2 regions of the Nonomuraea ferruginea genome follow, and region 1 is predicted to be linked to the other one. Evidence: riboswitches for the same ligand, from Rfam matches in the RefSeq annotation. Region 1 holds a riboswitch; the other holds the start of a gene.

The links. Region 1 has a riboswitch for glycine ahead of gcvT (glycine cleavage system aminomethyltransferase GcvT). Riboswitches for the same ligand answer to the same signal wherever they lie in the genome.
Region 2: it holds a riboswitch for glycine, as region 1 does, so the genes downstream of both, gcvP (aminomethyl-transferring glycine dehydrogenase) here and gcvT (glycine cleavage system aminomethyltransferase GcvT) in region 1, are expected to answer to the same signal.

Annotation. Positions count from the first base shown of each region.
Region 1 covers NZ_BAABFD010000003.1:166,009-170,413, reverse strand. Annotated here, with positions in the region: gene ABD999_RS07415 (L-serine ammonia-lyase) at 1-993, opposite strand, end outside; gene gcvH (glycine cleavage system protein GcvH) at 1,050-1,439, opposite strand; gene gcvT (glycine cleavage system aminomethyltransferase GcvT) at 1,436-2,527, opposite strand; glycine riboswitch at 2,560-2,657, opposite strand; glycine riboswitch at 2,658-2,755, opposite strand; gene ABD999_RS07400 (gamma-glutamyl-gamma-aminobutyrate hydrolase family protein) at 2,773-3,516, opposite strand; gene ABD999_RS07395 (3-oxoacyl-ACP reductase) at 3,513-4,277, opposite strand; gene ABD999_RS07390 (aldehyde dehydrogenase family protein) at 4,282-4,405, opposite strand, start outside.
Region 2 covers NZ_BAABFD010000002.1:208,879-213,283, forward strand. Annotated here, with positions in the region: gene gcvP (aminomethyl-transferring glycine dehydrogenase) at 108-2,939, opposite strand; glycine riboswitch at 3,094-3,185, opposite strand; gene ABD999_RS04310 (MerR family transcriptional regulator) at 3,237-3,857, opposite strand; gene ABD999_RS04315 (bifunctional nuclease family protein) at 4,006-4,405, opposite strand, start outside.

The sequences.
Region 1 (4,405 bases):
CTTGAACAGCACGCCGATCGCCGCCGCCGTCAGCAGGAAGCGGATCACGCCGTCGTCGTCGGCGTTCGGGGTGAAGCGGGAGTAGTACGTGAGCACGGCGGGGATGATGCCGGCCGCGCCGTTGGTGGGGGCGGTGACGATGCGGCCCCCGGCGGCGTTCTCCTCGTTGACGGCCAGGGCGAACAGCGACACCCAGTCCATCGCCTGCAGGGGATCCTTCTCGGCGGACTCGGCCTGCAGGCGGCGGTGCAGCTGGTGGGCGCGGCGCTTGACCTTGAGCCCGCCGGGCAGCACGCCTTCCTTGGCGATGCCCCGCCGCACGCACTCCGTCATGACCCGCCAGAGGTCGAGCACGCGGGCGCGGATCGCGTCCTCGCCGAGGCCGAACGCCTTCTCGTTCTCCAGCATCAGCCCGGAGATCGACAGGCCGGTGGCCGAGCAGTGCTTGAGCAGCTCCTCGCCGGTGGTGAACGGGTAGGGCAGGACCGTGTCGTCCGGCTTGATGCGGCCGGCGCCGGTGGCGGTCTCGTCGACCACGAAGCCGCCGCCGACGGAGAAGTACACCTTCTCGCGCAGGCTCCCGCCCGCCTCGTCGTAGGCGGTGAAGCGCATGCCGTTCGGGTGCTCCGGCAGCGAGATCTTCCGCTCGAACACCAGGTCCTCGCCGATCACGAACGGGATCTCCCGCTCGCCGAACAGCCGGACCGTGCCGGACTCGCGCATCGCGGCCAGCCGCTCGTCCACGGTGTCGACGTCCACCAGCTCGGGCTTCTCGCCCGACAGGCCCAGCAGGACGGCCTTGTCGCTGCCGTGGCCCTTGCCGGTCAGGCCGAGGGAGCCGTACAGGATGGCCTCGACGCGCGCCGTACGGCCGAGCAGCCCGTCCTGGTGCAGGCCGCGCGCGAACCGGTGGGCGGCGGCCATCGGGCCGCCGGTGTGGGAGCTGGACGGGCCGATCCCGATCTTGAAGAGGTCGAAGACGCTGATCGCCATTGATGGCGCCTTTCACGCGCGGGGCCGGGGCCCGGTGCCGGGCCCCGGCGGGTGGGTCAGGACTCGCCCGAGGTGAGGGCGGCGTACTCCTCGGCGGAGAGCAGGTCGGCGGCGTCGCCGTCGGCGCGCACCTTGAACATCCAGCCCTCGCCGTACGGGTCGCTGTTGGCCAGCGACGGGTCGTCCACCAGGGTCTGGTTGACCTCGACCACCTCGCCGCCGACAGGCGTGTAGATCTCGCTCACGGACTTGGTGGACTCGACCTCGCCGATCGAGTCCCCGGCTTCCACGGTCGAGCCGACCTCCGGGAGCTGCACGTAGACCACGTCACCGAGGGCCTCGGCGGCGAAGGCCGTGATGCCGATCGTGGCGACCAGGCCGTCCTCCAGGCCGGAGATCCACTCGTGCTCCTTGGTGTAGCTCAGGTCGTCAGGGATGTTGCTCACTTGTTCCTCCTGTAGAAGGGCAGCTCGACCACGTCCACGGGTTCTTGCCTGCCCCTGATGTCGACGGCCAGACCTTCGCCGGCGTCGATGCCGGCGTCGACGTAGGCCAGCGCGATGGGCTTGCCCAGCGTCTGCGAGGGCGCGCCGCTGGTGACCTCGCCGACGACGGCACCGTCCTTGGTCACCGGGTATCCGTGGCGGGGCACCCGGCGGCCGCGCGCGACCAGCCCGGTCAGGCGGCGCCGCGGCGGGGTGTCCTTGACCGCCTCCAGCGCCGACCTGCCCACGAAGTCGCCCGGCTTGTCGAATTTCACCACCCTGTCCATCCCCGCGTCGAACGGGGTCAGCTCCGCGCTCAGCTCGTTGCCGTACAACGGCATGCCCGCTTCCAGGCGGAGCGTGTCACGGCTGGACAGCCCGGCCGGCTTCAGCCCGTACGGTTCGCCGGCGGCGGTCAGCGCGTGCCACAGCGGCACCGCGTCCTGGACGGCCACGAACAGCTCGAAGCCGTCCTCGCCGGTGTAGCCGGTGCGGGCGATGAGCGCCTCCCGCCCGTCGACCCTGCCGGGCAGGCCGGTGTAGTACTTGAGCCCGGCCAGGTCGGCGTCGGTGAGGGTGGCGAGGATCTCCTGGGAGCGCGGGCCCTGGACGGCGATGAGGGCGTACTCGTCGGAGCGGTCCTCGACCCGCGCGTCGTAAGCCTTGGCGCGGGTCATCAGCTCGTCCGCGACCTTGCCCGCGTTCGAGGCGTTGGCCACGACCATGAACTCCTCGTCGCCGAGCCGGTAGACGATGAGGTCGTCCAGCACCCCGCCGCGCTCGTCGACGATCATCGTGTAGCGCGCCCGCCCGGTCGCCAGCGCCGACAGGTGTCCCACCAGGGCGTAGTCCAGGGCGTCCGCCGCCTGCGGGCCGGTGAGGAAGATCTCCCCCATGTGCGACAGGTCGAAGAGCCCGGCCGCCTGGCGGACCGCGTTGTGCTCCGCGGACTCGCTGCCGTAGCGCAGCGGCATGAGCCAGCCGGCGAAGTCGGTCAGGGTGGCGCCGAGAGACTCGTGCACGTCTCTCAGCGGCGTCGGTCGTGACATGTCGCACCTCAGGACAGGATCGGATGCCGGGATCCTCCCCCTCTGTCGTCGGTGCCTGAGAGCTTCACCCGGCTTTTTTCCGGACTTTCACCTTCGGCGAGGTCGCGCGGACCTGCTTTCCAGAGGACACCTCGGCCGTACGGTCCTTTGCCTTGAGAGGTTCGCGGGGAGGGCTTGCTCCTTCAGGGGCCCCGACCGGCTGTCAGGGCGCTCTCCCGCACGGCTTCGACGGTGATGTGGCAAGCCTAATGGCCTTCGGGGTGAATTGTCGCGTCCGCGAACTCCGCGGCGTGCGCGACCAGAGCGTTCGCGACTAGGGCTTCGAAGAGGGCACAGTCGTCGGCGGCCTCCGGGTGCCACTGGACGGCGACGGCGAACGGGTGGGAGTCGAGTTCCACGGCCTCGATCGTGCCGTCCCCGGAGGTGGCCGTCACTGTCAGGCCCGTGCCCAGGCGGTCGACGGCCTGGTGGTGGTAGTGGGGCACGGTGACCGGGGCGCCGCCGAGGATCTTGGCGAGCTTGCTGCCGGCGGCGGGGCGCACGGGGAGGGGGCCGAACCGGCCGGGGGCGGGGGAGTGGCCGGTGTGGCCGACGACGTCAGGGAGGTGCTGGTGGAGGGTGCCGCCCAGGGCGATGTTGAGGACCTGGAGACCCCGGCAGACGCCCAGGAAGGGGGTCCGGGCTTCGAGGGCCGCGGTCATCAGGGCGAACTCGGCGGTGTCACGAAATTTCCGGATGTAGTCGGTGTGGGGGTGGGGTGACGCGCCGTACCGGTCCGGGTCGATGTCCCCGCCGCCCGCCAGGATCAGCCCGTCCAGCCGGGTCACCAGCGCCGCCGGATCGCCCGCCGGCGGGATGAGCACCGGCTGCCCGCCCGCCCGCGTCACCTGCTCCACGTACATGTACGGCAGCAGCGCCACGGGCAGGTCCCACACCGTGAACCGGGCGGGTTCGACGTAGGTGCTGACACCGATGACGGGCCGGCTCACAGCGGCGTCACGTACGCGCCGGAGATCCCCCCGTCGACCAGGAACTGCGACGCCGTGATGAACGACGCGTCGTCGCTGGCCAGGAAGGCGGCCGCGGCCGCGATCTCCGACGCCTCGGCGAAGCGGCCGAGCGGCACGTGCACCAGCCGCCGCTGCGCCCGCTCGGGGTCCTTGGCGAACAGCTCCTGGAGCAGCGGCGTGTTGACCGGCCCCGGGCACAGCGCGTTGACCCGGATGCCCTCGCGGGCGAACTGCACCCCCAGCTCGCGCGACATGGCCAGCACCCCGCCCTTGGAAGCGGTGTAGGAGATCTGCGAGGTCGCCGACCCCATGACGGCCACGAACGAGGCGGTGTTGATGATCGAACCCTTGCCCTGGCGGCGCATGTAGCCGATGGCGTGCCTGCAGCACAGGTATACGCTGGTCAGGTTGACCTCCTGGACCCGGCGCCAGGCGTCGATGCCGGTCTCCAGGATGGAGTCGTCGTCGGGCGGCGAGATGCCCGCGTTGTTGAACGCGACGTCCACGCTCCCGTAGGTCTCGAACGCGGTCTCGTACATCCGCGCCACGTCGTCCTCGCTGGTCACGTCGGCCTTGACGAACAGGCCGCCGACCTCGGTGGCGGCCTTGGCGCCCGCCTCCTCGTCGATGTCGACGCAGACGACCTTGGCGCCCTCCTCGGCGAACCGGTGCGCGGTGGCCAGGCCGATGCCGCTGCCCGCTCCGGTGATGACGGCCACGCGGTCCAGCAAACGCTGCATAGGGCTACTCCGTTGAGATGAAGACGTTCTTGGTCTCGGTGAAGGCGGCGAGCGCGTCGGGGCCCAGCTCGCGGCCGAGCCCCGACTCCTTGAAGCCGCCGAACGGGGTCCAGTAGCGGACCGAGGAG
Region 2 (4,405 bases), on a different contig from region 1:
TCTGCTCGGTTGACCCCATCGGTCTGGCTGACGCCCGATTGGTCCGAAATGCCCCCCTGGAACGCGAACAGGCCCGGCCGCGCAGGGCCGGGCCTGGACCGCCGTTGTCAGTCCTCGTACGCCTCCAGAGGCGGGCAGGAGCACACCAGGTTGCGGTCGCCGTACGCCTGGTCGATCCGCCGCACCGGCACCCAGTACTTGTCCTCGCGCAGCGACGGCACCGGATAGGCCGCCTCGCTCCGCGAGTACGGGTGACTCCACTCGTCGGCGGTCAGCGCCTCCGCGGTGTGCGGGGCGTTCCGCAGGGGGTTGTCGGCCGGGTCGTACTCGCCGGAGGCCACCTTGGCGATCTCCGCGCGGATGGCGACCATCGCGTCCACGAACCGGTCCAGCTCGGCCAGGTCCTCGCTCTCGGTCGGCTCGATCATGAGCGTCCCGGCGACGGGGAAGGACATGGTGGGCGCGTGGAAGCCGTAGTCGATGAGCCGCTTGGCCACGTCGTCGACGGTGACGCCGGTCTCCTTGGTGATCTGCCGCAGGTCGACGATGCACTCGTGGGCGACCAGCCCGCCCCTGCCGGTGTAGAGGACGGGGTAGTGCGGGGCGAGGCCGCGGGCGAGGTAGTTGGCCGACAGGATGGCCTGCTCGGTGGCTGCGGTGAGGCCGTCGCTGCCCATCATCCTGATGTACGCCCACGAGATCGGCAGGATCCCGGCGGAGCCGTACGGAGCGGCAGAGACGGGCCCGACGGGCGAGCCGTCGCGCAGCGGGTGGCCGGGCAGGTAGGGGGCGAGGTGGGCGCGGACGGCGACCGGGCCGACGCCGGGCCCGCCGCCGCCGTGCGGGATGCAGAACGTCTTGTGCAGGTTGAGATGGGAGACGTCGGCGCCGAACTCGCCGGGCTTGGCCAGGCCGACGAGCGCGTTGAGGTTGGCCCCGTCGACGTACACCTGGCCGCCGGCGTCGTGCACCTTGGCGCAGATCTCCGTGACGGTCTCCTCGTAGACGCCGTGCGTCGACGGGTAGGTGACCATGATGGCGGCCAGCCGGTCGCGGTGCTTGCCGATCTTGGCGTCGAGGTCGGCCAGGTCGACGTTGCCGTCGTCGTCGCAGGCCACGACCACGACCCGCATGCCGGCCATGACGGCGCTGGCGGCGTTGGTGCCGTGGGCGGACGACGGGATGAGGCAGACGTCGCGCCCGGTGTCCCCGTTGGCGCGGTGGTAGGCGCGGATGGCCAGCAGCCCGGCGAACTCGCCCTGGGAGCCCGCGTTCGGCTGGATGGAGACCTTGTCGTAGCCGGTGACCTCGGCGAGCCAGTCCTCCAGCGTCCGGATGAGCTCGCCGTAGCCGAGCGCCTGCGCCTCGGGCGCGTACGGGTGGATGCCGGCGAACTCGGGCCAGGTGATGGGCTCCATCTCGGTGGTCGCGTTCAGCTTCATCGTGCAGGAGCCGAGCGGGATCATCGAACGGTCGAGCGCGATGTCCTTGTCCTGGAGCCTGCGCAGGTAGCGCAGCATCGAGGTCTCGCTGTGGTGGGTGTTGAACACCGGGTGGGTGAGGAAGTCCGACTCGCGCAGCAGGGAGGACGGCAGCGCGTCGTCCACGGCGTCCAGGGCGGCGTCCGCGCGCTCGACGCCGAAGGCCGCCCACACCTTGGCGAGCTCGGCGGCGCCGGTCTTCTCGTCGCAGGCGATGGAGACGTGGTCGGCGTCGGCCTGCCACAGGTTGACGCCGCGCTCGGCGGCCGCGGCGACGATGCCGGCGGCCCGGCCGGGGACGCGGGCCAGCACGGTGTCGAAGAACTCGGCGTGCACGACCTCGACGCCGCCCTCGCGCAGCCCCGCGGCGAGCGCGGCGGCGTGCCGGTGCACCCGCCGGGCGATCCGCCGCAGCCCGTCGGGCCCGTGGTAGACGGCGTACATGCCGGCGATGACCGCGAGCAGGACCTGCGCGGTGCAGATGTTGCTGGTGGCCTTCTCGCGGCGGATGTGCTGCTCGCGGGTCTGCAGGGCCAGCCGGTACGCCGCCGCGCCGTCGGCGTCGACCGACACCCCGACCAGGCGGCCGGGCATCTGGCGCTGCAGTCCCTCGCGTACGGACATGTAGGCGGCGTGCGGCCCGCCGTAGCCGAACGACACGCCGAACCGCTGGGAGGAGCCGACGGCGATGTCGGCGCCGAGCTCGCCCGGGGCGGCCAGGAGCGTGAGCGCCAGCAGGTCGGCGGCGGCCACGACCAGCGCGCCGGCCTCGTGCGCCCGCTCGGCCACGGCGCGGAAGTCGCGCAGCCGCCCGGACGCGCCGGGGTACTGGACCAGCACGCCGAAGCATTCGGGCAGGTCGCCGGTCAGGTCGCTCTCGACGAGCTCGATGCCGAGCGGTTCGGCGCGGGTGGCCAGCACGGCCTTGGTCTGCGGCAGCGTGTCGGCGTCCACCACGAACACCGGGCTCTTGGCCTTGCCGGCGCGGCGTGCCAGCGTCATGCCCTCGGCCGCGGCGGTGGCCTCGTCGAGCAGGGACGCCCCGGCGACGGGCAGGCCGGTGAGGTCGGAGACGACGGTCTGGAAATTCAGCAGCGCCTCCAGCCGGCCCTGCGAGATCTCCGGCTGGTACGGGGTGTAGGCGGTGTACCAGCCCGGGTTCTCCAGGAGGTTGCGGCGGATGACGGCGGGCGTGACCGTGTCGTGGTAGCCGAGGCCGATCATGGAGGTGAGCACCTGGTTGCGGCCGGCGAGGGCGCGCAGTTCGGCGATGGCCTCGGCCTCGCTCGCGGCGGCCGGCAGTTTGAGCCGGTCCTTGGCCCTGATGGCCTCGGGCACGGCCACCGCGACCAGGTCCGCGACCGATTCGAAGCCGACGGCCTCGAGCATGCGCTGCTGCTCGGCCGCTGAGGGCCCGATGTGCCTGCTGGAGAACGGCGGTGCTGACAGGTCGGTCATGGAGATGCCTCCCGAGGCTGTGGAGACCGGCGCTGGGCGCGGGCGTATGCCGGATCTCCCCCTCTGTCATGGCGACCTGAGAGCTTCACCCCGCTACGGGGCTTGCACCGTCGGTGAAGTGCGCCTGGCGGACGCACCTGCTTTCCAGAGTTGCCTCACCCGAGCGGTACGGGCGCCTGAGAGATTCCGGGGAGGGTTGCTCCTTCGGCGCCCCGGCGGTGCCGGGGACTCTCCCGCACGGGGTCGTCAGCATGTCCTAGATTACAGCCTCGACCCTAATTGGGGTGGTACGGGGCGTCACCCGATGCGGCGCGCGCGCCGCCGCCGGGCCAGTTCGTCAGCGGGATGGTCGGCCGGGACGTCGTCCACGACCGCCGCCCGTTCCCCCGGCAGCTCCGCGAGGGATCCTTCGACCTCGCGCCAGACCCGGCCGAGCGCTATGCCGAACACGCCCTGACCGCCCTGGAGAAGGTCGATGACCTCGTCGGCCGAGGTGCACTCGTAGACGCTGACGCCGTCGCTCATCAGCGTGATCTGCGCGAGGTCGGCGACCCCGCGGTCGCGCAGATGCTGGACGGCGGTGCGGATCTGCTGGAGGGAGACTCCGGTGTCGAGGAGCCGCTTGACGACTTTCAGGACCAGGATGTCGCGGAAGCTGTAGAGGCGCTGGGAGCCGGAGCCGTGCGCGGCTCTTATCGTGGGCTCCACCAGGCCCGTGCGCGCCCAGTAGTCGAGCTGCCTGTAGGTGATGCCGGCCGCCGCGCAGGCTGTCGGCCCGCGGTATCCGATGTCGTCCGGCAGCGTGGCAGGCTGCTCGTCGAAGAGCAATCCTTGTTCTCCGGCACGCTGCCGCGCACTCTCGCGCCGCACCGGATCTTCCTGGCCGGCCGTCTTTCCCTCGCCGCTGCTGACCGCCACGCGGACCTCCGGCTTTCTCTCATCCCGTGGCCTCATCTGGGGGTTCGTAAAAGGTCGACCACGGGTTTCACTTGCACCGTAGGACCGTGACCATGCTCAGTCAACGATCCGGCTCGGCGCGTCGTGAAGCGTAAATGCACTGAAATACCTACCCCGCCCGGCCGAAGTCCTCGGGTGAGATCGTGTCAAGGAACTCCCTGAACTTCTCCACCTCGTCCTCCTGGTCGTCGGGGATGATCACACCGGCCTCCTGGACCACCTCCTCGCTGGCGAAGATGCGGGCTCCGGTGCGCAGCGCCAGCGCGATCGAGTCGGAGGGCCGGGCGCTGACCTCCACGCCGTTGGAGAACACGAGGTCGGCGAAGAAGATGCCGTCACGCAGAGCGACGATGTTGACGGCGCGCAGACCCACGCCGAGCGCGCTCAGCACGTCCCTGAAAAGATCGTGGGTGAGCGGCCGGGGCGGCGGCTCGTCGGCCTGTGCCAGCGCTATGGCCGTCGCTTCGGTCATGCCGATCCAGATCGGCAGGAACCGCTCCCCGTGTGCC